One region of the Streptomyces sp. NPDC007917 genome, then DNA from elsewhere that is predicted to be linked to it. Evidence: predicted binding sites of a transcription regulator. Region 1 holds the regulator's gene; each other region holds the start of a gene.
The links. The regulator HrcA, encoded in region 1, represses chaperone genes, less so after heat shock. The targets are predictions, from matches to a motif close to TTNGCACTCNGNNNNNCNGAGTGCNAA.
Positions count from the first base shown of each region.

Region 1 (9,545 bases):
GCCCGTCGGCCGCCTCCTACTTGCCGCTGTCCCTGTCGCTGCCTCTGTCGCTGCCTTTGTCGCTGGCCGCCGTGGTCCGCCGGTCCCACGGGTGGACGGTCTTCCGGGACGGCTTGGGATGCGCCGTCTTCCGTGCGTTGCAGTCGCCGATCACATTCGCCCGGAAGACCTGGTGGCCGTCCACCTTGGCGGTCAGATCGCCCCGTACGCAGATGTTCTTGCGCTCGTAGGTGACGGTGCCGCTGACCTTGATGGTGCGGTCGTCCTTGGTCTCGCCCCGGCAGTGGACGGAGGCCTTCGCGTCCCGCGACGGGCCGGACGTGTGCTTGCCCTTCACATCCGCGTTGCAGGTCATCCAGCGCACGTCTATGCCGCCCTTTTCGAGCGCGCGCGTGCTGACCCGGTCCGTGGTGACCGCCACCCCGATGGCGCTGAGCCCCGTCTTGTCCCTGGGCTCGCACGCCGTCACCGCGACGGCCGCCAGGGCCGCCGCCACCACCGCCAAGAGCGCGTTCCTTTGATGCCTCATTGCCCCCATAGGGAGAGGTTCCCACCGGAGCGGGGGAATCCGGAAGGGCACACTCGGCCACATGATCCGCCGGGCGCGCGGGGGCAGTCGGGGGCATCCGGGTGGCGGTGGGGCGTCAGCTCCAGCGGCCCGTGCGCCCCAACAGCAGCGCGGCCGCCGCCGTTCCGGCCGTGGAGGTGCGCAGCACGGTCGGGCCCAGGCGGTACGGGCGCGCCCCGGCCTCGGCGAAGGCAGCCAACTCCTCGGGCGACACACCCCCTTCGGGGCCCACCACCAGCGCGACGCTCCCCCCGGCGGGCAGCGGCGCCGTCGCCAGCGGCTCCCCGCCCTCCTCGTGCAGGACGGCCGCGAAGTCGGACTCGGCCAGAAGACGGGCAACCTGGCGGGTCGTCATCGCGTCCGTCACCTCGGGGAAGAGGAGCCGACGCGACTGCTTGCCCGCCTCCCGGGCCGTCGAACGCCACTTGCCCAGCGCCTTCAGGCCGCGCTCGCCCTTCCACTGGGTGACACAACGCGCCGCCGTCCAGGGCACGATGGCGTCCACGCCCGTCTCCGTCATGGTCTCCACGGCCAGTTCGCCGCGGTCCCCCTTCGGCAGCGCCTGGACGACGGTGATCCGCGGGCTCGGCGGCGCCTCATGACGTACCTCGGCCACCTCCACCAGCAGCCGGTCCTTGCCCTCGACGGCCGCCACGGCGCCGAAAGCGCCCGTACCGGCCCCGTCCGTCAGCACCACCGGCTCGCCCACGCGCAGCCGGCGCACCGACACGGCATGCCGGCCCTCCGGCCCCTCGAGCGTCAGCCGCGCCCCCACGGCCGCCCCCGCGAGGGAGTCGGCCAGGAAGACAGGAGCGGTCACGACACCGCACCTCTGTCCCGCCCGACGCCCAAACCCTCACGTGCCGCGTCCAGTTCGGCTGCCAGCGTCTCCACCAGCCGCGCGGCGGGCAGCTCCCGGGCCAGCCGGTGCCCCTGCCCCGCCCACAGCGCCATGCCCTGCGGATCGCCGGCCTTCGCCGCCGCCTTCCGCAGCCCCGAGGTGAGGTGGTGCACCTGGGGGTAGGCGGCCGGGGCGTACCGGCCGTGCTCGCGCATGAAGCGGTTGACCAGCCCGCGCGCGGGGCGCCCGGAGAAGGCGCGGGTCAGCTCCGTACGGCCGAACACCGGGTCGGTCATGGCCTTCTTGTGCAGGGTGTTGGCCCCCGACTCGGGGCAGACCAGGAACGCGGTCCCCAGCTGGGCCGCGACCGCGCCCGCCGCCAGCACCCCGGCGATCTGCGAGCCGCGCATCAGCCCGCCCGCCGCGATGACCGGAATCTGCACGACCTCCCGGACCAGCGCGACCAGCGACAGCAGCCCCAGCCCGGCGCCCGTCCCGTCGGCGCGCGGGTCGTCGCGGTGGGTGCCCTGGTGGCCGCCCGCCTCGACGCCCTGCACGCATACGGCGTCGGCGCCCGCCCACTGGGCGGCCTGCGCCTCGGCGGGCGAGGTGACGGTCACCACCGTCCGCGTCCCGGCCTTCCCGAACGCGTCGAGAACGGCGCGGGTGGGACAGCCGAAGGTGAACGAGACGACCGGGACCGGGTCGTCGAGGAGTATCGCCAGCTTGGCGTCGTACGCGTCGTCGGAGCCCGAGTCGGGGTCGCCCAGCGGGGTGTCGTACCAGGCCGCCTCCCCGGCGAGCTGCTCGCGGTAGACCTCCACGGCGGCGGGGTCGGCGGTGAGCGGCTGCGGCATGAACAGGTTCACGCCGAAGGGCCGGCCGGTCTGCCCCCGCACCTGCTTGATCTCCTCGTACATCGCCTCCGGCGTCTTGTAGCCGGCGGCGAGGAACCCGAGGCCGCCGGCCTCGGAGACGGTGACAGCCAACTGCGGGCAGGAGGCCCCACCCGCCATCGGGGCCTGCACGATCGGGTACCGAAAGAGATCGGTCAGCGCGGAGGACATGGCGACATCGTGTCATGTCCTCCGCGTGGATCAGTACTCGGCTCGGGGCCCCTGAGGGCTCTACCGTCCGTTGAACGCATCCTTCAGCCGCGAGAACAACCCCTGCTGCCCTGGCTTGAATTCGCCCATCGGCCGTTCCTCGCCCCGCAGCTTGGCCAGCCGGCGCAGCAGCTCCTCCTGCTCCGGGTCGAGCTTGGCCGGGGTCTGCACCTCGACGTGGACGATCAGGTCGCCTCGGCCGCCGCCGCGCAGGTGGGTCACGCCGCGCTGGTGGAGCGGGATCGACTGGCCGGACTGGGTGCCGGGCCGGATGTCGACCTCCTCCAGGCCGTCGAGCGTCTCCAGGGGCACCTTCGTGCCCAGGGCCGCCGCCGTCATCGGGATGGTCACAGTGCAGTGCAGATCGTCGCCCCGGCGCTGGAAGACCGGGTGCGGGACCTCGTGGATCTCCACGTACAGATCGCCCGCCGGGCCGCCGCCCGGGCCGACCTCGCCCTCGCCGGCGAGCTGGATCCGGGTGCCGTTGTCCACGCCGGCCGGGATCTTCACGGTCAGCGTCCGGCGCGAGCGGATCCGCCCGTCGCCCGCGCACTCCGGGCACGGCGTCGGCACCACGGTGCCGAAGCCCTGGCACTGCGGGCAGGGCCGGGAGGTCATGACCTGGCCGAGGAAGGACCGGGTCACCTGGGACACCTCGCCACGGCCCCGGCACATGTCACAGGTCTGCGCCGTGGTGCCGGGCGCCGCGCCCTCGCCGCTGCACGTCGTACAGACGACCGCGGTGTCGACCTGGATGTCCTTGGTGGTCCCGAAGGCCGCCTCGGTCAGCTCCACATCGAGGCGGATCATGGCGTCCTGGCCGCGCCGGGTCCTGGACCGCGGGCCGCGCTGGGACGCGGTGCCGAAGAAGGCGTCCATGATGTCGGAGAAGTTGCCGAAGCCGGCGCCGAAGCCGCCCGCGCCGCCCCCGCCGCCCGCGGCGGACAGCGGGTCCCCGCCCAGGTCGTAGACCTGCTTCTTCTGGGGATCGGACAAGACCTCGTAGGCGGCGTTGATCTCCTTGAACCGCTCCTGGGTCTTGGGATCCGGATTCACGTCCGGGTGCAGCTCGCGCGCGAGCCGGCGGAATGCCTTCTTGATCTCGTCCTGCGAGGCATCACGCCGCACGCCCAGGACTGCGTAGTAGTCCGTCGCCACTTACGACTCCGCCAGGATCTGTCCGACGTAACGTGCCACTGCGCGTACCGCTCCCATCGTTCCGGGGTAGTCCATGCGGGTCGGTCCGACCACGCCGAGTTTGGCGACCGCCTCGTCGCCCGAACCGTAGCCGACTGCCACGACCGAAGTGGAATTCAGGCCCTCGTGAGCATTCTCATGACCGATCCGTACGGTCATGCCCGAGTCCTTCGCCTCGCCGAGCAGCTTGAGGAGCACGACCTGCTCCTCGAGCGCTTCGAGCACGGGCCGGATCGTCAGGGGGAAATCGTGTCCGAAACGGGTGAGATTGGCGGTGCCGCCGATCATCAGCCGCTCCTCGGTCTCTTCGACCAGCGTCTCCAGCAGGGTGGCCAGGACCGTCGAGACGGACCCCCGGTCCTCCTGCTCGAAGGACTCGGGCAGGTCCTGCACCAGCTGCGGCACATCCGCGAACCGCCGGCCCACGACCCGGCTGTTCAGCCTGGCCCGCAGGTCCGCCAGCGACTCCTCGCTCACGGGCGTCGGGCAGTCCACCATGCGCTGCTCGACCCGGCCGGTGTCGGTGATCAGCACCAGCATCACGCGCGCCGGGCTCGTCGACAGCAGCTCCACATGGCGGACCGTCGAGCGGGTCAGCGAGGGGTACTGCACCACCGCGACCTGCCGGGTCAGCTGCGCGAGCAGCCGGACCGTGCGGCCCACCACGTCGTCGAGGTCCACGGCGCCGTCCAGGAAGTTCTGGATGGCCCGCCGCTCCGGCGTGGACAGGGGCTTCACCCCGGCCAGCTTGTCGACGAACAGCCGGTAGCCCTTGTCCGTGGGGATGCGCCCGGCGCTGGTGTGCGGCTGGGCGATATAGCCCTCGTCCTCCAGGGCCGCCATATCGTTGCGCACCGTGGCCGGGGAGACGCCCAGCCGGTGCCGCTCGGTGAGCGCCTTGGAGCCGACCGGCTCCTCCGTGCCCACATAGTCCTGGACGATCGCACGCAGTACCTCGAGTCTGCGTTCGCTGAGCACCGCGCGCACCTCCAGTCCAGCCGTCTCATCAGGTCTTCCCCCTGGCACTCAATGGTCACGAGTGCCAGAACCCCTCAGCCAGTGTACGGCGGGGTGCCGTGGCCGGGGCAAGAGCCGCCGCTTTGCCACCGCTGGAGCTAGCGTCTCCGTATGGACACCCGTTGGGAAGAGGCGCGCTGGGAAGATCTCGCGCCGTCCGTCATCCGGTGCCGGCTGCCGGGCTGGGACGCGACCGTCGGCGCGATCGCCGGCCGGACCGGCGTCCTGGTCGTGGACACCGGCGCCGATCTGGCCGAGGGCGCCTGGGTGCGCCGCGAGGTCACCCGGCTCTTCGGCCGCCGGCCCACTCACATCGCCCTCACCCACCCCCACTTCGACCATGTCTTCGGCACCGCCGCCTTCGCGGGCTGCGAGGTGTACGGGGCCGCCGGACTCGACGAGCTGCTGGGCCGCGAACGGGACGCGCTGCGCGAGGACGCGGTGCGCCACGGCGCGGACCCCGGCGCCGCCGCCGGGGCCGCCGACCATCTCGTACGCCCGCACCACCTGGTGTGCGGCGAGCTCACCCTGGACCTGGGCGACCGGCCCGTCCTGCTGGCGAACGTGGGCCCCGGCCACACCGCTCACGACCTGGCCGTCCTCGTCCCCGGCCGGGCCCCGGGCGAGCCCGAGGTGGTCTTCTGCGGCGATCTGGTCGAGGAGTCGGGGCAGCCCCAGGCGGGCGCCGACGCGATCCCCGGCCAGTGGCCGGCCGCCCTGGACCGGCTGCTCGCCCTCGGCGGCGAGGACGCGCTGTACGTCCCGGGGCACGGCGCCGTCGTGGACGCCCGGTTCGTCCGGGCGCAGCGCGACGAACTCGCGGCTCGCTTCGGCGTGTCCCCCTGAGGTCGGCGCTAGGGTCACTCGGATGCGACAGTACGACCCGGACCTGACCCCGCCCTGGAAGCGCCAGGCGCCCGCGCCCGAGGTGCCGGCCGAGCCCGACCTGGTCGTCAAGGAGGTCACCACCGGGTTCTGCGGTGCCGTGATCCGCTGCGAGAAGACCGCGCAGGGCCCCACGGTGACTCTGGAGGACCGCTTCGGCAAACACCGGGTCTTCCCCATGGAACCGCGCGGCTTCCTCCTGGAGGGCCGCGTCGTCACCCTGGTGCGCCCCCGCGCCGCCGCCCCCACGGGCCCGCGCCGCACGGCCTCCGGCTCCCTCTCCCTCCCCCAGGCCCGCGCGCGCGTCGCCCGCGCTGGGCGCATCTACGTGGAGGGGCGCCATGACGCGGAGCTCGTCGAGCGGGTGTGGGGGGACGACCTGCGCATCGAGGGCGTGGTCGTGGAGTACCTGGAGGGGATCGACGACCTGCCGGCGATCGTCCGCGACTTCTCCCCCGGCCCCGACGCCCGCCTCGGCGTGCTGGTCGACCATCTGGTCCCGGGCACGAAGGAGTCCCGTATCGCGGCCGAGGTCACCGGGGAGCACGTGCTGGTCGTCGGGCACCCCTACATCGACGTGTGGGAGGCCGTGAAGCCCTCCTCGGTCGGCATTCCCGCCTGGCCGACGGTGCCGCGCGGCCAGGACTGGAAGACGGGGGTCTGCCGGGCGCTGGGGTGGCCCGAGAACACGGGGGCGGCCTGGCAGCGGATCCTGTCCTCGGTCCGCACGTACAAGGACCTGGAGCCGAGCCTGCTGGGGCGGGTGGAGGAGCTGATCGACCATGTGACCGTGGGCGGTCCGGACGGGCCGTAAGAGGGCCTGTCGGGGCGCGTCAGGCACGCCTCGGGTCGGGCGTCAGTCCACCAGGTCGCGCACGACCGCGTCGGCCAGCAGCCGCCCCCGCAGGGTGAGCACCGCCCGGCCCGCGCCGTACGGCTCCGGCTCCAGCAGGCCGTCCGCCAGCGCCCTGGCCGCCGCGGCGGCGCCCGCCGGGGCCAGCAGGTCCAGCGGGCAGCCCTCCGCGAGCCGCAGCTCCAGCAGGATCCGCTCGACCCGGCGCTCCTCGTCGGTCAGCACCTCACGGCCCGCTCCCGGGGACCGGCCCTCGCTCAGGGCCTGTGCGTACGCACCGGGGTGCTTCACGTTCCACCAGCGCACGCCGCCCACATGGCTGTGCGCGCCGGGGCCGGCGCCCCACCAGTCCGCGCCGCGCCAGTACAGCTCGTTGTGGCGGCACCGGCCGGCGTCCGAGGTGGCCCAGTTCGACACCTCGTACCAGTGGAACCCGGCCGCCGACAGCGTCTCCTCCGCGATGAGGTACCGGTCGGCGTGCACATCGTCGTCGGTCATCGGCACCTCGCCGCGCCGGATGCGCCGGGCGAGCTGGGTGCCCTCCTCGACGATCAGCGCGTACGCCGACACATGGTCGGGCCCGGCGCCCAGCGCGGCCTCCAGCGAGGCGCGCCAGTCCGCGTCGCTCTCCCCCGGCGTGCCGTAGATCAGGTCCAGGTTCACATGGTCGAACCCGGCCGCCCGCGCCTCGGCCACGCACGCCTCGGGGCGGCCCGGGGTGTGGGTGCGGTCCAGTACGCGCAGGACGTGCTGCCGGGCGCTCTGCATCCCGAACGACACCCGGTTGAACCCGGACTCCCGCAGCCGCTCCAGATACCGCGGGTCGACCGACTCCGGGTTCGCCTCGGTGGTGACCTCGGCCCCCTCCGCCAATCCGAACTCGTCCCGGATGGCGCCGAGCATCCGCCCGAGATCGGCGGCCGCCAGCAGGGTCGGGGTACCGCCCCCGACGAACACGGTCTCGACCGGCCGGGGGTCGTCCCCCAGCACCTTGCGGGCGAGGCGGACCTCCTCGATCACCATGTCGGCGTAGTTGTCGCGGGAGGCGAGCACGCCGCCGGATCCGCGCAGCTCAGTGGCGGTGTAGGTGTTGAAGTCGCAGTACCCGCAGCGGGTCGCGCAGTAGGGCACATGCAGATAGAACCCGAGCGGCCGGTTCGCTGCCTGGGCCAGGGCGCTCGCGGGCAGCGCGCCGTCCTCGGGCATGGGCTCGCCATCGGGCAGTACGGAAGGCATGCCCCCCATTGTCCGCCATCGGCGCGGCGCGCCGAACGCCTCGCGCCCGGGGCGCCCCGCGCGGCCGAAGCCGCGCGCCGGGGAAGGGATCCGTGTCGGGGAAGAGATCCGTCCGGGACGCCCCCTAGGCCATTCCCCTTAGGCCCTCTCCGGGCGATCTTCGCGCGCCCGCAGCACCAGCATCGCCAGATCGTCGTCCGGCGGCTCGACCGCGAACGCGTGCACCGCCTGGCGGATCCGCTCCGCCACGTCCCCCGCGTCCAGCCCCACGCAGTCGCCCAGCAGCGACGCCAGCCCATCCCCGTCGTCGAACTGCCGGGCGCCGGATCTGTGCTCCGTCACCCCGTCGGTCACGCACACCAGCGTCTCCTCGGGCGCAAGCTCGAAGGTCTCGCTCTCGTACGCGACGTCGTCCACGACGCCCAGCAGGATCTGCGGCTCGGCGACGGTGCGCACCGACCCGTCCGGCCGGAGCACCAGGGGCAGCGGGTGCCCCGCGCTGGCGAGCGTGCAGCGGATGCCGTCCCGGCCTTCCTCGCCGAGCGGCATCAGCTCCCCGTACAGCAGCGACAGGAACCGCGACGCCCCGCCGCCCACCGGCAGCCCCACGCCCGCGGCCACGGCCTCCGCCGCGCCCTCGACGGCGGCCTCGACGGCTTCCTCCCCGAGCATCCGGTTGAGCCGTTCCAGGACCTCCCCGACGCCGTACCCCTCGCGCGCCAGCAGCCGCAGCCAGGGCCGTACGAGCCCGGTCACCACGGCCGCCTCCGGCCCGTTGCCGCATACGTCGCCGAGGACGAAGACCCAGCGGCCGTCCCCGGCGGGGAAGATGTCGTAGAAGTCGCCCCCGGCCGAGGTGCCGCCGGTCGGCTCGTAGACCACCGCCGACTCCACGCCCGGGATGCGGGCGATACGGGACGGCAGCAGCCCGCGCTGCAGCACGCGGCTGATCGTCTCCTGGCGCGTGTACTGCCGGGCGGAGGCCAGCGCCAGCGCGACCCGGCGGGCGAAGTCCTCGACCAGCCCCGCCACCTCGCCCGGCACCCGCATCAGCCCGGCCCGGCCGAGCAGCAGCGTGCCGACGGTGCGCCCGCCCGCGATCAGGCGGCAGGCCAGGGCCGCGCCGCCGGGCCCGTAGGCGGAGGGGTCGGTGGGCCACGGCCAGGGCACGGCCCGGCCGCGCGCGGTGGCGGGCAGGTCCGGGGGCTCCTTCTCGAGCACCTGGCGGAGGGTTTCGATCCGGCTCTCGCTCGCGTGCCACACCTGGGCGAGCCGCGGCGGGCCGCCTTCCGTGTCGAGCCACACCGCGCTCCAGTCGGCGAACCGCGGCACCAGCAGCTGGGCGGCCAGCGAGGTCACCATGTCCTCGTCGAACTGCCCGGCCAGCAGCTCGGACGCCTCGGCGAGGAAGGACAGCGCGCCCTCCCGGATCCAGTCGGCGTCGGTAGGGCGGACGCCGACGCGCCGGGGGTCGGGGGCCAGCAGTTCGACGGCGTAGGCGTCGCCGCGCGGCGAGTCGCCGTTCAGCGGGTCGCCGCTCGACGCGTCGCCCTTGAAGGAGCCGTCATTGAACGAGCCGTCCTTGAGGGAGCCGTCTTTCGGGGAGCCGCCCGGGGCGGTGGGCAGGTCGGCGGGCAGTGAACCGCCCGGGACGGATTCCCCCGGAAGGGTGACGGGCTCGGCCGCGGTGACGGGCAGTTGGAACCACACCGTCTTGCTGTCCCGGCGATAGGCCGTGCCCCAGCATTCGGCGAGCTCAGCCACCAGCCGCAGCCCGTGTCCGGTGCACCCCGGGTCCTCGCCCCCGTCGGGTGGCTCGCCGCGCAGGAAGCGGGTGGGGTG
Region 1 is NZ_JBIBKK010000006.1:416,269-425,813, forward strand. Features, by position in the region: gene ACFZDL_RS14760 (hypothetical protein) at 17-499, opposite strand; gene ACFZDL_RS14765 (16S rRNA (uracil(1498)-N(3))-methyltransferase) at 645-1,388, opposite strand; gene ACFZDL_RS14770 (nitronate monooxygenase) at 1,385-2,476, opposite strand; gene dnaJ (molecular chaperone DnaJ) at 2,537-3,673, opposite strand; gene hrcA (heat-inducible transcriptional repressor HrcA) at 3,674-4,690, opposite strand; gene ACFZDL_RS14785 (MBL fold metallo-hydrolase) at 4,841-5,575, shown strand; gene ACFZDL_RS14790 (DUF3097 domain-containing protein) at 5,598-6,428, shown strand; gene hemW (radical SAM family heme chaperone HemW) at 6,471-7,703, opposite strand; gene ACFZDL_RS14800 (SpoIIE family protein phosphatase) at 7,842-9,545, opposite strand, start outside.

Region 2 (9,545 bases), on a different contig from region 1:
CGCGAACGGCGCGCCGACCCTCGCGGGCGCGACCACGACCTCCGCCTTCAACATCGGCAACACGCTCGGCCCTTGGCTCGGCGGGCTCGTCATCGACGCAGGCTGGGGGTACCCGGCCGTGGCCTGGACGGGCGCGGCGCTCGCGGCGACCGCCGTCGGGGCGACGGCGCTCGCCGCGCGGCTGCCGCACGCGCGGGGCGCCTCTGGCGTGATCGTCGCGCCCCAGCGCTCGCATGTCTAGCGGCGCTAGTAAAAGCGGGCGTCCAACGGGCGCCAGTCGTACTCAAAGGTGACAATGGGTCCCATGAAGCTCGAACAGGCACTGCACGCGGCACGGGCACTGGTGCTCGCCGATCTCGCGGCGGGAGAAGTGGCCCAGGCGGACATCGTCTCGCTCGTCGAGGACTCCATCGCGCACCGCAGGTGGTGGGTCGAGCAGTGGCCGGAGGGCGCCACGTACCTGGCCGGGCTGGTGGCCCAGGACGTACAGGACGCCCTGCTCGAGCGGTACGGGCGCTGGCCGCTGTGCCCGGTGTGCACGGAGGGCGGCGATCCGCACGCGCTGGACGTCGAGCCGGAGTTGGGGCCCGATCCGCACTGGGTGTGCGGCAAGACGGCGGTGTCGGTGGCGCGGGTGGGGGCGCTCGGGACCGTGTGACGGACGCGGCGGGGCCTCTTGACGACCCCCGGCCCTGAAAATACCTTTCACTGGTGAGCAGCAAGCTGAAGGAAACTTTCACCGCGCCCGAAGCCACTCCGCCCGCCCCCGCCGCCCTCGCGGCCAAGGTCCGTACCCTCGCGCCCTCCATGACCCGCTCGATGCAGCGCGTGGCCGAGGCCGTGGCGGGGGATCCGGCCGGCTGTGCCGCGCTCACCGTCACCGGGCTCGCCGAGCGCACCGGCACCAGCGAGGCCACCGTCGTGCGCACCTCGCGCCTGCTCGGCTACCCCGGCTACCGCGATCTGCGCCTGGCGCTCGCCGCGCTCGCCGCGCAGCAGGCGGCCGGCCGCGCCCCGGCCGTCACGGCCGACATCGCCGTCGACGATCCCATCGCCGACGTCGTCACCAAGCTCGCCCAGGAAGAGCAGCAGTGCCTGGCCGACACCGCCGCCGGGCTTGACACCAGCCAGCTCGAAGCGGCCGTCGCCGCCCTGGCCACGGCCCGCCGGATCGATGTGTACGGCGTCGGCGCCTCCAGCCTGGTCGGCCAGGACCTGGTCCAGAAGCTGCTGCGCATCGGTCTGATAGCGCATGCCCACGCCGACCCGCACCTCGCGGTCACCAACGCCGTGCAGCTCCACTCCGGCGACGTCGCCCTCGCGATCACCCATTCGGGCCGTACCACCGACGTCATCGAGCCGCTGCGCGTCGCCTTCGAGCACGGAGCCACCACCGTCGCGATCACCGGCCGCCCCGACGGCGAGGTCGCGCAGTACGCGGATTTCGTGCTCACCACGTCCACCGCCCGCGAGAGCGAGCTGCGCCCGGCCGCGATGTCCAGCCGCACCAGTCAACTTCTCGTCGTGGACTGCCTCTTCATAGGTGTGGCACAGCGTACGTACGAGGCGGCCGCGCCCGCGCTGGCGGCCTCGTACGAAGCGCTCGCCCACCGGCATGACCCCCGGCCCGGCCCCCGCTGACCGAGCGTCGACCGAGTCGGGACACCCCCGTATCGGCGGGACCCCGTTTCGGCGGGACCCGTCACCACCCCGTACCGGAAAGAGCCGCTTCGCCATGACTTCCGCCGCTGAACAGGAACAGCTGCGCGCCCAGCTGGACACGCTCACCACCGAGGCGTTCCGCCCCGAGCTCGCCGAGATCGACCGGCTGGAGACCGTCGAGATCGCCCGCATCATGAACGGTGAGGACGCGGCCGTGCCCGCGGCCGTCGCCGCCCAGCTCCCGCGGATCGCCGCCGCCATCGACGCCATCGCCGAGCGCATGGCCCGCGGCGGCCGGCTGATCTACGCGGGCGCGGGCACCGCCGGGCGGCTCGGCGTGCTCGACGCCAGTGAGTGCCCTCCCACCTTCAACACCGCCCCGGGCCAGGTGGTCGGGCTGATCGCGGGCGGGCCCGCCGCCATGGTGACCTCCTCCGAGGGCGCCGAGGACAGCAAGGACCTGGCCGCCGCCGACCTCGACGCGCTGGCCATCGGCCCGGACGACACCGTCGTCGGGGTCTCCGCCTCCGGCCGCACCCCGTACGCGGTCGGCGCGGTCGAGCACGCCCGCCGGCTCGGGGCGCTCACCGTCGGGCTGTCCTGCAACGCGGGCTCGGCGCTCGCGGCGGCCGCCGAGCACGGCATCGAGGTCGTGGTCGGACCGGAGCTGCTCACCGGCTCCACCCGGCTGAAGGCGGGCACGGCCCAGAAGCTCGTGCTCAACATGGTCTCGACCATCACCATGATCCGGCTGGGCAAGACCTACGGAAACCTGATGGTCGATCTGCGCGCCTCGAACGAGAAGCTGCGCGCGCGCTCGCGCCGTATCGTCTCCCTCGCCACGGGCGCCCCCGACCCGCAGATCGAGGCCGCGCTGGCCGCCGGCGACGGTGAGACGAAGCACGCCATCCTGGCCATCCTCGGCGGGGTGGACGCGCCCACCGCCGCCCGGCTGCTGAGCGAGTCGAACGGCCATCTGCGGGCCGCCCTGGAGGCCGCGCGGGCGTAAGAACCAGGCGCACAGGTGCGGTGAAACGCCGTCGGGGCGGCACCCTGGGAGAGGGTGCCGCCCCGACGTACCCGATGTTCCGGGCGGACAGCCGATCGACTCAAGGAGTCGATCAGAAGTCCATGTCACCGCCCGGCATGCCGCCCGGAGCGCCCGCCGCGGCGGCCTTCTCCGGCTTGTCGGCGATGACGGCCTCGGTGGTCAGGAACAGCGCGGCGATCGACGCGGCGTTCTGCAGCGCGGAGCGCGTGACCTTGGCCGGGTCGATGATGCCCTCGGCGATCAGGTCGACGTACTCGCCGGTCGCGGCGTTCAGGCCGTGGCCCGGGGTGAGGTTGCGGACCTTCTCCACCACGACGCCGCCCTCGAGGCCGGCGTTGACCGCGATCTGCTTGAGCGGGGCCTCGAGCGCCAGGCGCACGGCCTGGGCGCCGGTGGCCTCGTCGCCGTCCAGCTCCAGCTTCTCGAAGACCGAGACGGTCTGCAGCAGGGCCACGCCACCACCGGCGACGATGCCCTCCTCCACGGCGGCCTTGGCGTTGCGCACCGCGTCCTCGATGCGGTGCTTGCGCTCCTTGAGCTCGACCTCGGTGGCGGCACCGGCCTTGATGACGGCCACGCCGCCGGCCAGCTTGGCCAGGCGCTCCTGCAGCTTCTCGCGGTCGTAGTCCGAGTCCGAGGACTCGATCTCGGCGCGGATCTGGTTGACGCGGCCCTGCACCTGGTCGGTGTCGCCGGCGCCGTCCACGATGGTGGTCTCGTCCTTGGTGACGGTCACCTTGCGGGCACGGCCGAGCAGGTCGACGCCCGCGTTCTCCAGCTTGAGGCCGACCTCCTCGGAGATGACGGTGCCACCGGTGAGGATGGCGATGTCGCCGAGCATGGCCTTGCGGCGGTCACCGAAGCCCGGGGCCTTGACGGCGACGGACTTGAAGGTGCCACGGATCTTGTTGACGACCAGGGTCGCCAGGGCCTCGCCCTCGATGTCCTCGGCGATGATCAGCAGCGGCTTGCCCGACTGCATGACCTTCTCCAGCAGCGGGAGAAGGTCCTTCACGCTGCTGATCTTCGAGTTGACGATCAGGATGTACGGGTCGTCGAGCGACGCCTCCATACGCTCCATGTCGGTGGCGAAGTACGGGGAGATGTAGCCCTTGTCGAAGCGCATGCCCTCGGTGAGCTCGAGCTCGAGCCCGAAGGTCTGCGACTCCTCGACGGTGATGACACCTTCCTTGCCGACCTTGTCCATCGCCTCGGCGATGAGCTCGCCGATCTGGGTGTCGGCGGCGGAGATGGAGGCGGTGGAGGCGATCTGCTCCTTGGTCTCCACGTCCTTGGCCTGCTCGAGCAGCTGGGCGGAGACGGCCTCGACGGCCTTCTCGATGCCGCGCTTGAGGGCCATCGGGTTGGCGCCCGCGGCAACGTTCCGCAGGCCCTCCTTGACCAGCGCCTGGGCGAGGACGGTCGCGGTCGTCGTGCCGTCACCGGCGACGTCGTCCGTCTTCTTCGCGACCTCCTTGACCAGCTCGGCGCCGATCTTCTCGTACGCGTCCTCGAGCTCGATCTCCTTGGCGATGGACACACCATCGTTGGTGATCGTGGGGGCGCCCCACTTCTTCTCGAGGACGACGTTGCGACCCTTGGGGCCGAGGGTGACCTTGACGGCGTCGGCGAGCTGGTTCATCCCGCGCTCGAGGCCGCGCCGCGCCTCCTCGTCGAACGCGATGATCTTGGCCATGTGAAGTGGTCCTCCCAAGACGGGGTGGATTGCTCCGGACCGCGCCTGGCGCCCGCGACGGACGGTCTGCCTGCCCTGCGGTTCCTTGCCCCGCACGGCCGGACGGACCTCACCGACCCGATCCTTCTGTCACTCTCACTCTCAGAGTGCTAACGCCAATGATTAGCACTCGACCCCTGAGAGTGCAAGCGCCCGAAGGGCTACGAGAGAAGACTCGCTGGTCATGGAGGTGGAACGAGCTGCGGCGGTGATCGTCTGCGGCCACGTCAAAGGGCCCGCTCCCCCTGGGGGTACGGGCCCTCTGAACAGTCCAGTCAGCTGCTTCGCGTCGGCGCGCTTCAGCCAACAGCCACGCGGACCATGTCCGCCTGCGGCCCCTTCTGACCCTGCGAGATCTCGAACTCGACCCGCTGGCCTTCCTCGAGGGTGCGGTAACCGTCCATCTGGATCGCGCTGTAGTGGACGAACACGTCCGCACCACCGTCGACCGCGATGAAGCCGTACCCCTTCTCCGCGTTGAACCACTTGACGGTGCCCTGAGCCATTCCTAACTCCCCTATTGCTGGCCCTTGCGCAGGACCGCACTCCGCGGACCCGGGTCAGACCTCACCCCCCGAGTCGAGGGGGGTGTGCGCCGGAACGCGTCGACCGCCGCTGAATGTATCTGTCCCACTGCCCTGTGCAACAGGTCAATCGGACGAGAATTCTGGCGACGGTCGAACGGTAATAAGCGGCGAATTCCAGCGAATCCGGGGCAAGCCGGGCCGGACATAGGGGATCAACCCGGCAATTCGCGCGCACACCTTGCGCACAAGTTGACGAGTTCTCATATGTGGTCGGCGCGGGGCCGACAGGAGGAGAACGGTTTAACTGTATCGCGGTTCCACACACGGAATCGCCCCGTCCGTTTCTATCAGGACGGGGCGATTCCGTTTAACCCGGGGTCGCGGATTCCGTTTAACCCGGGGTCAGCGCGGGTGATGACCGGCTCAGCAGCCGCCCGCGACCGCCGGAATGATCGAGACACCGGCGCCGTCCGGGGTCGCCGTCTCCAGGCCCTCCGCGAAGCGCACGTCGTCGTCGTTGACGTAGACGTTCACGAAACGGCGCAGCTTGCCGGTGTCGTCCAGGACGCGGGCCGCGATGCCCTGGTGGTTGCGGTCGAGGTCGGCCAGGACCTCGGCAAGGGTCGCCCCTTCGGCGCTGACCTCGGCCTGCCCGCCGGTGTAGGTGCGCAGGATGGTGGGGATCCGGACATTGACGCTCATGAGGGTTTCACCTTCTGTCGGAAGTGCTGCGGGAAGCGAGGGCGAATTCGAGGGGCGAATTCAAGCCAGCTGGTGTGAGCCGGGCCGGTTCAGGCCAGACCAGCCTCGCGGAACGCGTCGAGACTCGGGCGGATCACCGCCGTGGGCCCACTCGTCGGGGCGACCGCGTCGAGTGTCTTGAGGCCGTCTCCGGTGTTGAGCACGACGGTGGTGAGGGCGGGGTCCAGCACCCCGTTCTCGAGGAGCTTCTTCGTCACGCCCAGGGTCACCCCGCCCGCGGTCTCCGCGAAGATCCCCTCCGTACGGGCCAGCAGCTTGATCGCGTCGACGACCTGCTCGTCGTTCACGTCCTCCACCGCCCCGCCCGTACGGCGCGCGATGTCCAGCACATACGGCCCGTCCGCCGGGTTGCCGATCGCCAGCGACTTGGCGATGGTGTTCGGCTTCTGCGGCCGCACCACGTCATGGCCGGCCTTGAAGGCGGTGGAGACCGGGGAGCAGCCCTCGGCCTGGGCGCCGAAGATCTTGTACGGCTTGTCCTCGACCAGGCCGAGCGCGATGAGCTCCTTCAGCCCCTTGTCGATCTTGGTGAGCTGCGAACCGGACGCGATCGGGATGACGAGCTGGTCCGGCAGCCGCCAGCCGAGCTGTTCACAGATCTCGTACGCGAGGGTCTTGGACCCCTCCGCGTAGTACGGGCGCAGGTTGACGTTGACAAAGCCCCAGCCCTCGCCCGCCGGGTCGCCGATCAGCTCGCTGCAGAAGCGGTTGACGTCGTCGTACGTGCCCTCGATGGCGACCAGCTCACCGCCGTAGACCGCGGCCATGACGACCTTGCCCTGCTCCAGGTCGTGCGGGATGAAGGTGCACGAGCGCAGCCCGGCGCGGGCGGCCGCGGCGCCGACCGCGCCCGCGAGGTTGCCGGTGGAGGAGCAGGAGAGAGTGGTGAAGCCGAAGGCGCGGGCGGCCTCGACGGCCTGGGCGACCACGCGGTCCTTGAAGGAGTGCGTCGGGTTCCCGGAGTCGTCCTTGATGTGCAGCTCGCCGGTCACACCCAGCTCGCGGGCCAGGTTGTCGGCCTTCACCAGCTTGGTGAAGCCGGGGTTCAGATTGGGCTTGTCGGCCACGTCCGCCGGGACGGGCAGCAGCGGGGCGTAGCGCCAGATGTTGTTCGGCCCGGCCTCGATCCGCTTGCGCAGCCCCTCGGGGTCGCCGGTCGGCAGGTCGTACGCGACTTCGAGCGGTCCGAAACACTCCGCACAGGCGAAGATGGGGCCGAGGGGGAAGCGCTCACCGCACTCGCGACAGGACAGGGCGACGGCGGGGCCGAGCGAGACGGAAGAGGTGGTCGAGCTTTCAACAGCTTGCACAGCCATGGAGGCGAGGCCCTTTCTCCTCATCTTCCTCACGGCGCGTCTCGCCGCGAGCCGGAATTGGCACCTTCCCAAGCCGGGGCCCCGCTTCGGTGAAGAATCAGGACCGGCTGGAGGGTTGCCGGGGCTTCAACGGGCCGGATCCCTCTGCCCCTCTGGATGAGCGGTATGACGTCGGGCTGCCCCGGCGTGTTTGTCGCACCGGGACCCCCGATACAGGGCGGTCACGTGCGCTGTTCAAGACTGTAACCGAAGACCCGGATGGTTAAGACAGTCGTCCGAAGCGCGAGATGGATCACAGCTGACGTGTGCGGAGCACAACAGGGAGGCATGGCCGTGCTGGAAGAGGTGGAACGCTGGCTGGAGGAGCGGTCCTGGTCCGCCGACGACCGTCCGCTCGACCGGCTGCTGGCCGCCAAGCGCGCCACGGGCCGGACCGTGAGCGTCGTGCTGCCCGCCCTCAACGAGGAGGCGACGGTCGGCGAGATCGCCGCGACCATACGCCGTGAGCTGATGGGCCAGGCCGCGCCGCTGGTCGACGAGCTGGTGGTGGTGGACTCCGGGTCCACCGACCGCACCTCCGAGGTCGCCGCGGCGGCCGGGGCGAGGGTCGTGCACCGCGACTCCCTGCTGCCCGAGCTGCCGGCGCTGCCCGGCAAGGGCGAGGTGCTGTGGCGCTCGCTGCTGGCGACCAGCGGCGACATCATCTGCTTCATAGACGCCGACCTGCGGGAATTCGACGCCCGCTTCGTCTCCGGGGTCGTCGGCCCGCTGCTGACCGACCCGGACGTGCACCTGGTGAAGGGGATGTACGACCGGCCGCTCGGCCCCGGGCTCGGCGCACCCGCCTCCGGCGGGGCGGCCGGCCAGGGCGGGCGGGTCACCGAGCTGGTCGCCCGGCCGCTGCTCAATCTGCACTGGCCGCGGCTGGCCGGTTTCGTCCAGCCGCTCGGCGGCGAGTACGCGGCGCGCCGCTCGCTGCTCGAGCGGCTGCCCTTCCCCGTCGGATACGGGGTGGAGCTCGCCATTCTGATCGATTCGCTGCACACGGTCGGGCTCGACGGGCTCGCCCAGGTGGACCTCGGGGTGCGCAAACACCGCCACCAGGACCCGCAGGCGCTCGGCCGGATGGCAGCCACGATCTACCGCACGGCCCAGCTTCGGCTGGCCCGCGGGCATCTGGTGCGGCCGCGGCTGACCCAGTTCGACCGGGGCGAGGCCGGTTTCGTGGCGCGGACGAGCGATGTGGACACGGAGGAGCGGCCGCCGATGATCGAGATCCCGGAGTACGCGGAGCGGTGGGCGGCGTGACGCCCGGCCGCCCCGGTGCCGCTGTCCGGGGCAAGAGACCGTACACACGTTTGCGCGACTCGTGAGGTGGCTAGGTACGCGACATGGCCTCTGAGCACAGCGCTGCACAGGTCCTGGTCGCGTCCAACCGCGGCCCGGTCTCGTACACCCTGCGGGAGGACGGTTCGCTCGACGCCAGGCGCGGCGGCGGCGGGCTGGTCTCCGGTCTCAGTGCGATAGGGCCGGACGCCGGGGCCGTATGGGTCTGCGCGGCGCTCGGCGACGGCGACCGCGAGGCGGCCCGGCGCGCCGGGACCGGGCATCTGGACGCCGGCGACACCGGCGGGCAGCTGGTGCGGATGCTCGACATCGCGCCGGAGGTCTTCGACGCCGCGTACAACGGCATCGCGAACTCGGTGCTGTGGTTCGTCCACCACCTGCTCTACCAGACGCCGCTGGAGCCGGTCTTCGGCGCGGAGTTCCGCGCCCAGTGGGACGCCTACCAGGCGTACAACGCGGCCTTCGCGGACGCCCTCGCCCAGGAGGCCGCCGACGGCGCCGCCGTGCTGGTCCAGGACTACCACCTGGCGCTGGTGCCGGGGCTGCTCCGCGAGCGCCGGCCCGACCTGCGGATCGGCCACTTCTCGCACACCCCCTGGGCGCCCCCGGACTACTACCGGCTGCTGCCGGACGATGTGGCGGCGGGCGTGCTGCGCGGCATCCTCGGCGGTGACCGCGCCGCGTTCCTCACCGAGCGCTGGGCCCTGGCCTTCGCCGACTGCGCCGCGGCCGTGCTCGGCGCGGAGGTGGTGCGGGACGGCGCGCGGCTGTCCGTGCGCCTGGACGGGCGCGAGACCCGGCTGGGCGTGCACGGCCTGGGAGCGGACGCGGACTTCCTGCGGAAGCGGTCGCGGGCCGCGGACGTCGACGAGCGGCTGGCCGCCCTGCGCGAGCAGATCGGCCCCGGGCGCAGGACCGTCGTGCGGGTGGACCGCACCGAGCTGTCCAAGAACATCGTCCGCGGGCTGCTGGCCTACCGGCGGCTGCTGGAGACCCGCCCCGAGTGGCGGGGGCGCGTGGTGCACGTGGCCTTCGCCTACCCCTCCCGCCAGGACCTGGCCGTCTACCGCGACTACACGGAGCAGGTGCGGCGGGTCGCCGACGGGATCAACGCCGAGTACGGCACGGAGGGCTGGCAGCCGGTC
Region 2 is NZ_JBIBKK010000008.1:159,868-169,412, reverse strand. Features, by position in the region: gene ACFZDL_RS17890 (Cmx/CmrA family chloramphenicol efflux MFS transporter) at 1-241, shown strand, start outside; gene ACFZDL_RS17885 (hypothetical protein) at 305-658, shown strand; gene ACFZDL_RS17880 (MurR/RpiR family transcriptional regulator) at 712-1,641, shown strand; gene murQ (N-acetylmuramic acid 6-phosphate etherase) at 1,736-2,671, shown strand; gene groL (chaperonin GroEL) at 2,784-4,409, opposite strand; gene ACFZDL_RS17865 (cold-shock protein) at 4,748-4,954, opposite strand; gene ACFZDL_RS17860 (MoaD/ThiS family protein) at 5,399-5,677, opposite strand; gene thrC (threonine synthase) at 5,767-7,053, opposite strand; SAM riboswitch class I at 7,071-7,216, opposite strand; gene ACFZDL_RS17850 (glucosyl-3-phosphoglycerate synthase) at 7,387-8,361, shown strand; gene ACFZDL_RS17845 (trehalose-6-phosphate synthase) at 8,445-9,545, shown strand, end outside.
Region 2: a site for HrcA is predicted at 4,536-4,562, ahead of groL (chaperonin GroEL). Genes of this name have one in related genera too.

Region 3 (9,545 bases), on a different contig from region 1:
CGAGTCGTGGATCCGGCCCGGGCCCGCCTCCTGGCCGGGCTGGACCAGCTCGCTGCCGGTCGACAGCACCACCACGCGCGGCCGCGGCCGCACCCTGACGGTGGCGCGCCCGAGCGCGGCCAGCAGACCGATCTGCGGCGCCCCCAGGATTGTGCCGGCGCGCAGCGCCAGCTCGCCCGCCCCGGCGTCGCAGCCGCGGGGGCGCACATGCTGCCCGGCCGCGGCCGGGCGGTACACCCGCACCCTGCCTCTCGCGCCCTCGGGGGCCTCGCTGTAGGCGGGCATGGCGGAGACCGGGCCCCGGCCGAGGCCGCCGTCGGTCCACTCGACGGGCACGACGGCCTGGGCGCCGGGCGGCAGTGGGGCGCCGGTCATGATGCGGGCGGCCTCGCCGGGCCCGACGGCGGGCGCGGTTTCGCTGCCCGCCGCGATGTCTCCGACGACGGTGAGCACCGCGGGGTACTCCTCGGTCGCCGCCGCGATGTCGGCCGTACGGACGGCGTAGCCGTCCATGGAGCTGTTGTCGAACGGGGGGAGGGCGGAGGGGACGGTGACGTCCTCGACGAGGACACAGCCCTGGGCCTCGAGCAGCTGCAGCTCAATGGGGTCGAGGGGATGGAGATGGCTGAGGATGTCGTCGAGATGCTCGGCCACCGTCCACACGCGGCCCTCACCGCGGTCCTCGCCGCTCCGACCCCCGCCCCTCTCCTCGCCCCGCCCCGGCCCGGACGAGCCGGGCCGCGGGCCCGGCCCCTGGTCCGGGCCCTGGTCGGTGGCGCGTGCTGCGGTGCTGCTCACAGTGCTACATCTCCTCGGTGACGTAACGGCGAAGCCAGTCCCGGAAGTCCGGGCCCAGGTCTTCACGTTCGCACGCGAGTCTGACAATGGCACGCAGATAGTCGCCACGGTCTCCTGTGTCGTAGCGGCGCCCCTTGAAGACGACACCGTGGACCGGCCCGCCGACGTCCGGATCGGCGGCGAGCGCCTGCAGGGCGTCGGTCAGCTGGATCTCGCCGCCGCGCCCGGGCTCGGTGGCGCGCAGCACGTCGAAGACGGCGGGGTCGAGGACATAGCGGCCGATGACGGCGTAGTTGCTGGGCGCGTCGGCCGGGTCCGGCTTCTCGACGAGCCCGGTCACCCGCACCACATCCCCGTCCAGGGTCGGCTTGACGGCGGCGCAGCCGTAGAGGTGGATCTGCTCGGGGTCCACCTCCATCAGGGCGATGACGCTGCCGCCGTGCTGCTCCTGCACCTCGACCATGTGGGACAGGAGCGGATCGCGGGCATCGATGAGGTCGTCGCCGAGGAGGACGGCAAAGGGCTGGTCACCGACGTGCGGGGCGGCGCACAGCACGGCGTGGCCAAGGCCCCTGGGATCGCCCTGGCGGACGTAGTGCATGGTCGCGAGATCGCTGGATTCCTGGACGCGGGCGAGTCGGGTCTCGTCGCCCTTGCGGCTCAGGGCCTCTTCGAGCTCGTAGTTGCGATCGAAGTGATCCTCCAGGGGCCGCTTGTTACGGCCGGTGATCATGAGCACATCGGACAGCCCGGCGGTGACGGCTTCCTCGACGACGTACTGGATCGCCGGCTTGTCGACGACCGGCAGCATCTCCTTGGGCGTGGCCTTCGTGGCCGGCAGGAAGCGGGTTCCAAGCCCCGCGGCAGGGATGACAGCCTTGCTGATCCGAGTACGCGCTTGAGTCATGTACTGAACCCTATCGGGTGCCTTTGAGAGCTTGATGAGGGTTCAGTGAATATGACATGAGACAGGAAGTTTGTGCACGCAGTGATCAACAGCGAAGGTAGTAAGCCGGAGTTGCGGCGAAGTCTCATCGCGGTGAGAGCCAGGTTGACGGCGGATGACATCGCGGACACCCAGGCACGTCTGGCGTGTCGCGCACTGGAGCTGCCGGAGCTCGCGGGGGCGGGGACGGTGGCCGCGTATGTCTCGGTGGGCAGCGAGCCCGGCACACGGGACCTGAGGGAGGCGCTGCGCGCGCGGGGCGTACGGGTGCTGCTCCCGGTTCTGCGGGAGGACAACGACCTCGACTGGGGCCGGGACGAGGGCCCCGACCGCCTGGTGCGCGCCGGGCGGGGGCTGCTGGAGCCGGGGGGACCGCGGCTTGGCCCCGAGGCGGTCACCGGGGCGGACGTCGTGCTGCTGCCCGGGCTCGCGGTGGACCGGCGCGGGGTGCGCCTGGGCCGCGGCGGCGGTTCGTACGACCGGGTGCTGGCCCGGCTGGACCGGGCCGGGGCGCGTCCGGCGCTGGTGGTCCTGCTGTACGACGGCGAGGTGCTGGACGAGGTCCCGGGCGAGGCCCACGACCAACCGGTGCACGCGGCGGTGACGCCCTCGGCGGTGCACCGCTTCCGGACCCTGTAGGCGCGCTCCAGGTCCTGTAGGCGCGTTCCGGGCCGTAGGAGCGTTCCGGGCCCCGTAGGCGCGCCCCTTATACGGCGGCACGCCCCTCGCGAAACCTGTCCGCGGCAGGGGCGGGGGTCTCGCGGGGGGCGTGCGTGGCCGTGCTGACCGAAGAGGTCAGGGCGTGAGCGCCAGCTCGTCGTCAGTCGACTTCTTCACCGCGCTCTCACTGAAGGACCAGGGCAGCAGCTCACCCTTCACCCACTTCTCCGTCTGGTCGGTGTAGTGCGCGTGGTAGGCGTGCCCGGAGGCGCCGGTGAGGTTGATCCACCGCGACTTGTCCAGATTGTCGAGGTTGACGACCATCCGCATGGACGGCACCCAGGTGACGCCGTAGCCGCCCGCCGCGTTCCACCCGGTGGCGTTGACCGCGGCCTCGCCGCCGGACAGGTTCCAGGGGCCGCGGTTGAGGAGCCACTGCACCACACCCGGGCCCTCGGTGCCCAGGGTCTGGTTCTTCAGCGTCAGCCGGTGCAGTCGGCCCCAGCTCCAGCTGTTGATGTCCTTGCCCAGCTTGGCGGTGAGCTCGGCGCGGGCGTCCTTCAGGGCCTGGCCCAGGAGCTGGTCCCGGTTGGTGGCGGCGGGCTCGAGGCGGGTGCCGGTGGTCTTCCACCAGTGGTTCTTGGGATCCTTGATGATCTTGCGGATGACCTCGTACCAGCGGTCGCCGCCGTCCGGCTGGGCCGACGCCGCGTCGCGCTGGCCGCACTCGCGCACCAGCCGGGCCTTGCCGTTCAGGTCCTCGGCGGGGCCGGAGTCATCGGCCGGCCGGACCCGCAGACACTGGCCCTTCACCCGCAGCTCCTTCGGAAGTTTGTTTCCGAACGCGAGCATAAGGACGTTGCGATAGACGGCGTTGAAGTAGGCGGCGGCCGGGGAGTCCGAGTCCTGGGTGTAGTCCCAGCCCTCCAGGAGCTTCTGCGCCTCCCTGACGAAGCCGTCCTTGACGTCGATCTTCAGCAGGTAGGGGGTCAGCAGCTCGGCGATCTCGCTGCTGTTGTCCATCTGCATGGACTGCATGTCGTCGGTCGAGATCTTCCCGTTGTCCTTGATCTTCGACTCGATCAGGTCGGTTATCCGCTGGCTGCGCGCCCCGTATCCCCAGTCGTCCGTCAGCTGGTACTTGTAGTCCTTGCCTATGACGGCCTGGTTGGCGGTGACGATGTAGCCGCGCTTGGGGTCGTAGTCCCAGGGCAGCTCGGCCTGCGGGATGTAGCCGTTCCACTCGTAGCGCGAGTCCCAGCCGGGCGCCGGGTAACGGCCGTCACCCTTGGCGCGCGTGGGGATCTTGCCGGGCATCTGGTAGCCGATGTGGTTCTTGGTGTCGGCGTAGATCAGGTTCTGGGCGGGGACGGCGAAGTCGCGGGCCGCCTTGCGGAAGTCGGTGAAGTTCTTGGCGGAGTCGAGCTCGAAGACCGCGTCCATGGAGTTGGACGGGTCCAGCGCGGTCCAGCGCAGCGAGACGGCGTAGCCGTCGCCGCGGTCGGGTGCCACATCGCCGACGTCGCTGCCTACCGGTGCGCTCTTGCCGACGTCCCCGAGTTCGTCGTCCCGGTCGGAGACGATCGGGCCGTGCCGGGTGGAGCGGACGGTGATCGTCCGGGACTTGCCGCCGGCGACCTTGATGGTCTCCTCACGGGTCTTGAAGGGCACCTGCTTGCCGTCGTAGAGGTAGCCCTGGTCGGTGACCTTCTCCAGGTAGAGGTCGGTCACGTCCGCGCCCAGGTTGGTCATGCCCCAGGCGATGTTCTGGTTGTGGCCTATGACGACCCCCGGCATACCGGAGAACGTGAAGCCCGCCACGTCGTACGGGCACGCGGTGCTGACCTGGTTGCAGTGCAGGCCCATCTGGTACCAGACGGACGGCAGCTGGGGGGCCAGATGCGGGTCGTTGGCGAGCAGCGGCTTACCGGTGGTCGTGTACCGGCCCGCGACCACCCACGAGTTGGAGCCGATGCCGGTGCCGTTCGGGCCGAGCAGCGCCGGCACGTCGTCGAGGGTCTTGGAGAGCGAGGAGAGCTGGGTCTGGAAGCCCTGGGTGGCGCCCGCGACCCCGTTCGCCGGGGAGTCGGTGGAGGTGTCCGTCGCGGTCGCCTTGGGGTCGAACGCGCCGGTGGTCCCGTCCACCGCGCCGCCGTCCACGATCGGCTTGTTGCGGCTGTACGGGTAGGCCGGGTACAGCTCTTCGATCTCCTTGGCGCTCAAGCGGCTGGAGGCCAGCGCGCGGTCGACCTCGTCCTGCATATTGCCGCGCAAGTCCCACGCCATGGCCTTGAGCCAGGCCACCGAGTCGACCGGGGTCCACTTCTCGGGCCTGTAGTCGTGCTCGAACTCCAGGGCCGCGTACTCGACGGACAGCTCCTTGCCCTGGTGGTCCGCGAGATAGGCGTTGACCCCGTCGGCATAGGCCCGCAGATACTTCTTGGTGGACGGCGACAACTTGGTGTCGTACTCCTGCTGCGCGACGCGGTGCCAGCCCAGAGTGCGCAGGAACGCGTCGGTCTCCACCTGTCCGGAGCCGAACATCTCGGAGAGCCTACCGGCCGTCATATGGCGGCGTACGTCCATCTCCCAGAAGCGGTCCTGGGCCTGGACGAACCCCTGGGCGCGGAAGAGGTCCTCGGGGGTGTCGGCGTAGATCTGCGGTATCCCGTAGCCGTCGCGCTTGACCTGCACAGGCCCGGACAGGCCCTTGAGCTGCAGCGATCCCGTGGTCTCCGGGAAGGAGGCACGCACCGTACTGATGCTCCAGTACGTGCCGTATCCGACGCCCCCCACGAGCAGCAGCACGACTGCGATCACGATCAGGCGGGCACGTCGGCCCTTCTTCTTGCCAGAAGGGCCGTTTTTGTTGGCGGGCATCGCTGTCCTTCGAGGGGGCAGGGTGATCCTGGAGTGCTGGAGCAACCATAGGCGCAGCGCTGTCGCCGCCCCTACGCGGAGTCATGACTGGGGCCACCCACCGGCCACCACCCGCGAAAAACCGATGTCAGACACCCGCGTCAAGAACCCGTAAAATATTAGGTAAGGCAATGAAGTTCCGGTCGGTCGGGGAGCCTTCCGGCCGCTCCCGTGAGAAAGGTTCGGCCGCTGACTGTCCACCACCTCAACGAACTCCTGCTGATCTGCTCACTCGTCCTGCTCGTCGCGGTGGCGGCCGTCAGGGTCTCGACGCGCAGCGGGCTGCCGACCCTGCTCATCTACCTCGGCCTCGGCGTCGCGATCGGGCAGGACGGGATCGGCGTCGTCTTCGGGGACGCCGCGCTCACGCAGGTCCTCGGCTATGCCGCGCTTGTGGTCATCCTGGCCGAGGGCGGCCTCGGCACGAAGTGGCGGGAAATCAAACCCGCCCTGCCCCTCGCCGCCGTGCTGTCCACGGTGGGGGTCGCGGTGAGCGTCGGGGTCACGGCGTCGGCCGCGCACTATCTGGTCGGGCTCGACTGGCGGCAAGCGCTGATCATCGGTGCGGTGGTGTCCTCCACGGACGCGGCGGCGGTCTTCTCAGTGCTGCGCAAGGTGCCCCTGCCGAGGAGGCTCACGGGCACCCTGGAGGCGGAGTCCGGCTTCAACGACGCCCCGGTGGTGATCCTCGTGGTCGCCTTCTCCGCCCAGCGCGCGATTGAGCCGTGGTACCTGCTGCTCGGCGAGATCGCCCTGGAGCTGGCCATCGGCGCGGTGGTGGGGCTGGCCATCGGCTGGCTGGGGGCGTACGGCCTGCGGCATGTCGCGCTGCCCGCCTCGGGCCTGTACCCGATCGCGGTGATGGCGATCGCCGTGATCGCGTACGCGGGCGGGGCGCTGGCCCACGGCTCCGGCTTCCTCGCCGTCTACCTGGCCTCGCTGATCCTGGGGAACGCGAAGCTGCCGCACTGGCCGGCGACGCGCGGCTTCGCCGAGGGGCTCGGCTGGATAGCGCAGATCGGCATGTTCGTGCTGCTCGGCCTGCTGGTGACCCCCCACGACCTGGGCGACGACGTCTGGCCGGCCATCGGCGTCGGGCTGGCGCTGACCGCGGTGGCCCGGCCGCTTTCGGTGCTGGTGAGCACGCTGCCCTTCCAGGTGCCGTGGCGGGAGAAGGCGCTGCTGTCGTGGGCGGGGCTGCGCGGTGCGGTGCCGATCGTGCTCGCCACCATCCCGGTGGTCTCGGACGTGCCCGACAGCCGCCGCGTCTTCAACATCGTCTTCGTGCTGGTGATCGTCTACACCCTGGTGCAGGGCCCGACCCTGCCCTGGGTCGCGCGCCGGCTGCGCCTGGGCGAGGAGGAGGGGGCGGCGGACCTCGGCATCGAGTCGGCGCCGCTGGAGCGGCTGCGCGGGCATCTGCTGTCGGTTTCGATCCCCAGGGACTCCAAGATGCACGGCGTGGAGGTCGGCGAGCTGCGGCTGCCGACGGGGGCGGCGGTCACCTTGGTCGTCCGGGAAGCGAAGAGCTTTGTGCCGCAGCCCTCGACCGTGCTGCGGCGCGGCGACGAGCTGCTGGTCGTGGCCACGGACCCGGTGCGGGACGCGGCGGAGGAGCGGCTGCGGGCGGTGGGCCGGGGCGGCAAGCTGGCGGGCTGGCTGGGCACGAGCGGGCAGTGACGGTCGGGCCGGGCCGCGTGGGCTGGGTCACCGTATGGCCCGCCGCAGTGGACTGGCGGGCAGGAATACTGCACTATGGACCGTCGTTAGCACTCATTGAGTGAGAGTGCCAGGAGGAGTAAGTGCCGACCTATCAGTACCAGTGCACCGAGTGTGGCGAGGGCCTCGAGGCGGTGCAGAAGTTCACTGACGACGCGCTCACCGAGTGCCCCAGCTGCAAGGGACGCCTGAAGAAGGTGTTCTCGGCGGTCGGCATCGTCTTCAAGGGCTCCGGTTTCTACCGGAACGACAGCCGCGGCTCGTCGTCCGGCAGCACCGGCGGCGGCTCGTCGAAGCCGGCGGCCGCGAAGAGCGAGGGCTCCTCGTCTTCGTCCTCCTCCTCGGACACGTCTTCGTCGTCGTCCTCGAGTTCTTCGTCGGGCTCGTCGTCGAGTTCTTCGTCGTCGACCACGTCGAGCAGCACCTCGTCGGCCGCCTGACATACGGCCGCCCCAAGCGCATACGACATCCCGCCGCTTCCCTCAGGGGGAGGCGGCGGGATGTCGTATGCGCGGACGGCGCTGGCTAGGGTGACCGCATGGCGGAGACCAGCAGTACGTATGCGGAGACGGCGGAGATAGGGGTCATCGGCGGGTCGGGGTTCTACTCCTTCCTCGACAATGTGACCGAGATCACCGTCAAGACCCCCTATGGCGCACCGAGCGACTCGCTCTTCCTCGGCGAGGTCGCCGGGCGGAGGGTCGCCTTCCTCCCGCGCCACGGCCGCAAGCACCACCTGCCCCCACACCGGATCAACTACCGCGCCAACCTGTGGGCGCTGCGCTCGGTCGGGGTACGGCAGATCTTCGGCCCGTGCGCGGTGGGCGGGCTGCGGCCCGAGTACGGGCCGGGGACGCTCCTGGTGCCGGACCAGTTGGTGGACCGCACGAAGGGCCGCGTCCAGACCTATTTCGACGGCGAGGCGCTGCCGGACGGGCAGGTCCCGAACGTGGTGCACACCACCTTCGCCGATCCGTACTGCCCGACGGGGCGGCAGGTCGCGGTGGCGGCGGCGCGCGGGCGCGACTGGGAACCGGTGGACGGCGGCACGCTGTGCGTGATCGAGGGGCCGCGCTTCTCCACCCGGGCCGAGTCGCGGTGGCATGCGGCGCAGGGGTGGTCGGTGGTCGGCATGACGGGACATCCGGAAGCGGTGCTCGCCCGTGAACTGGAGCTCTGCTACACGTCGTTGACGCTGGTCACGGACCTGGACGCGGGTGCGGAGACGGGCGAGGGGGTCTCGCACGGCGAGGTGCTGCGGGTGTTCGGGGAGAACTTGGAGCGGCTGCGCGACGTGCTGTTCGACGCGGTGGGCGCGCTGCCGGCCGCCGAGGCGCGGGAGTGCCTGTGCACCCATGGGCACGACGGCTGGGACCTGGGGATCGAGCTGCCGTAGCGGTCGGCGGGTTTACCCGCGCGGGTGACGGAGTTATCCACAGCCTGGGGGTTGTGCACAGGCCCGAGCGGGATTCGGCGAGGACGGGCATCGTGAAGGGGCCAGAAGCTCCCGGCCTCTCACGACAGGCGGTGATTGCCGTGTCCGACCCGTTCCTCCGCTCTCCGTCCGCTTCCTCTCCTCCGTCACTTCCATCCCCTCCATCCCCGCCGCCCTCACTATCGCCCTCTCTGTCCCTCTCATCGCCTTTGTCGCCTTCGCCCGCGTCCCGGGCGCGCTCGGCTCCTTCCTGGGCCGAGCGGTCCCGTCGCACTCCCCCGACGTGCGCGGTGCCGGGGTTCGGGCCGGTGCGGGTGGGCCGCGGCGGACATCGGCTGCGGCGGGCGTTACGGCGGCGCCGGCGCTCGATGGCGGCGGGTCTGGCGATGACCGCGGCCGCGCTGGCAGCCGCCGCGCCCTCCGGCGGCTCCGAACCGCGTCCGGCGGCCTCCGCGCCGCCGGACGACGGCCGACGCGAGCCGCGGCCGGCCGTGGTGTCCGCGCCGGTGCGGATCGCCGACGCGGCGGCTGTGCGGCTGCTGCGCCCCGGTGACCGAGTGGATGTGCTGGCCGCCCCGGGGCCCGGTCAGGCCCGCGGCCCTGCCGCCGCGCATGTGATCGCTCGTGGTGCGCGGGTGACCGATGTGCCGCGGCCGGGGCGTATGACGGCGGCGGACGTCGAGAGCGCGGACCTCGGAGCGGCGAGTGGCGGAGCGCTGGTCGTGCTCGCGGTGGAGCGGCCGACCGCGGCGGCCCTGGCCGGTGCGGCGGCCACATCGAAGTTGGCGGTGGCGCTGTGCCGATCTTGACCGTAGGTTGCGGAGCCGTCCGCTCCACAACCGGTGCGGCGAGAGAAAGGCAAAGGGTTGAGCGAGGAGAAGAAGAGCGTCATGGAGGGCTTCAAGGCCTTCCTGATGCGTGGCAACGTCATCGATCTGGCTGTCGCGGTCGTGGTCGGAGCCGCGTTCACGGGCGTCGTGAACTCCATAGTGAAGGGCCTGATCAATCCGGTCGTCGGCGCCTTCGGCACCAAGGACCTGGAGAAGTACCGCTCCTGCCTGGAGGCCC
Region 3 is NZ_JBIBKK010000009.1:258,765-268,309, forward strand. Features, by position in the region: gene glp (gephyrin-like molybdotransferase Glp) at 1-798, opposite strand, end outside; gene galU (UTP--glucose-1-phosphate uridylyltransferase GalU) at 803-1,705, opposite strand; gene ACFZDL_RS20565 (5-formyltetrahydrofolate cyclo-ligase) at 1,790-2,383, shown strand; gene ACFZDL_RS20570 (penicillin acylase family protein) at 2,540-5,284, opposite strand; gene ACFZDL_RS20575 (potassium/proton antiporter) at 5,495-7,003, shown strand; gene ACFZDL_RS20580 (FmdB family zinc ribbon protein) at 7,126-7,482, shown strand; gene ACFZDL_RS20585 (S-methyl-5'-thioadenosine phosphorylase) at 7,581-8,438, shown strand; gene ACFZDL_RS20590 (RcpC/CpaB family pilus assembly protein) at 8,846-9,286, shown strand; gene mscL (large conductance mechanosensitive channel protein MscL) at 9,344-9,545, shown strand, end outside.
Region 3: a site for HrcA is predicted at 7,090-7,116, ahead of ACFZDL_RS20580 (FmdB family zinc ribbon protein). Genes of this name have one in related genera too.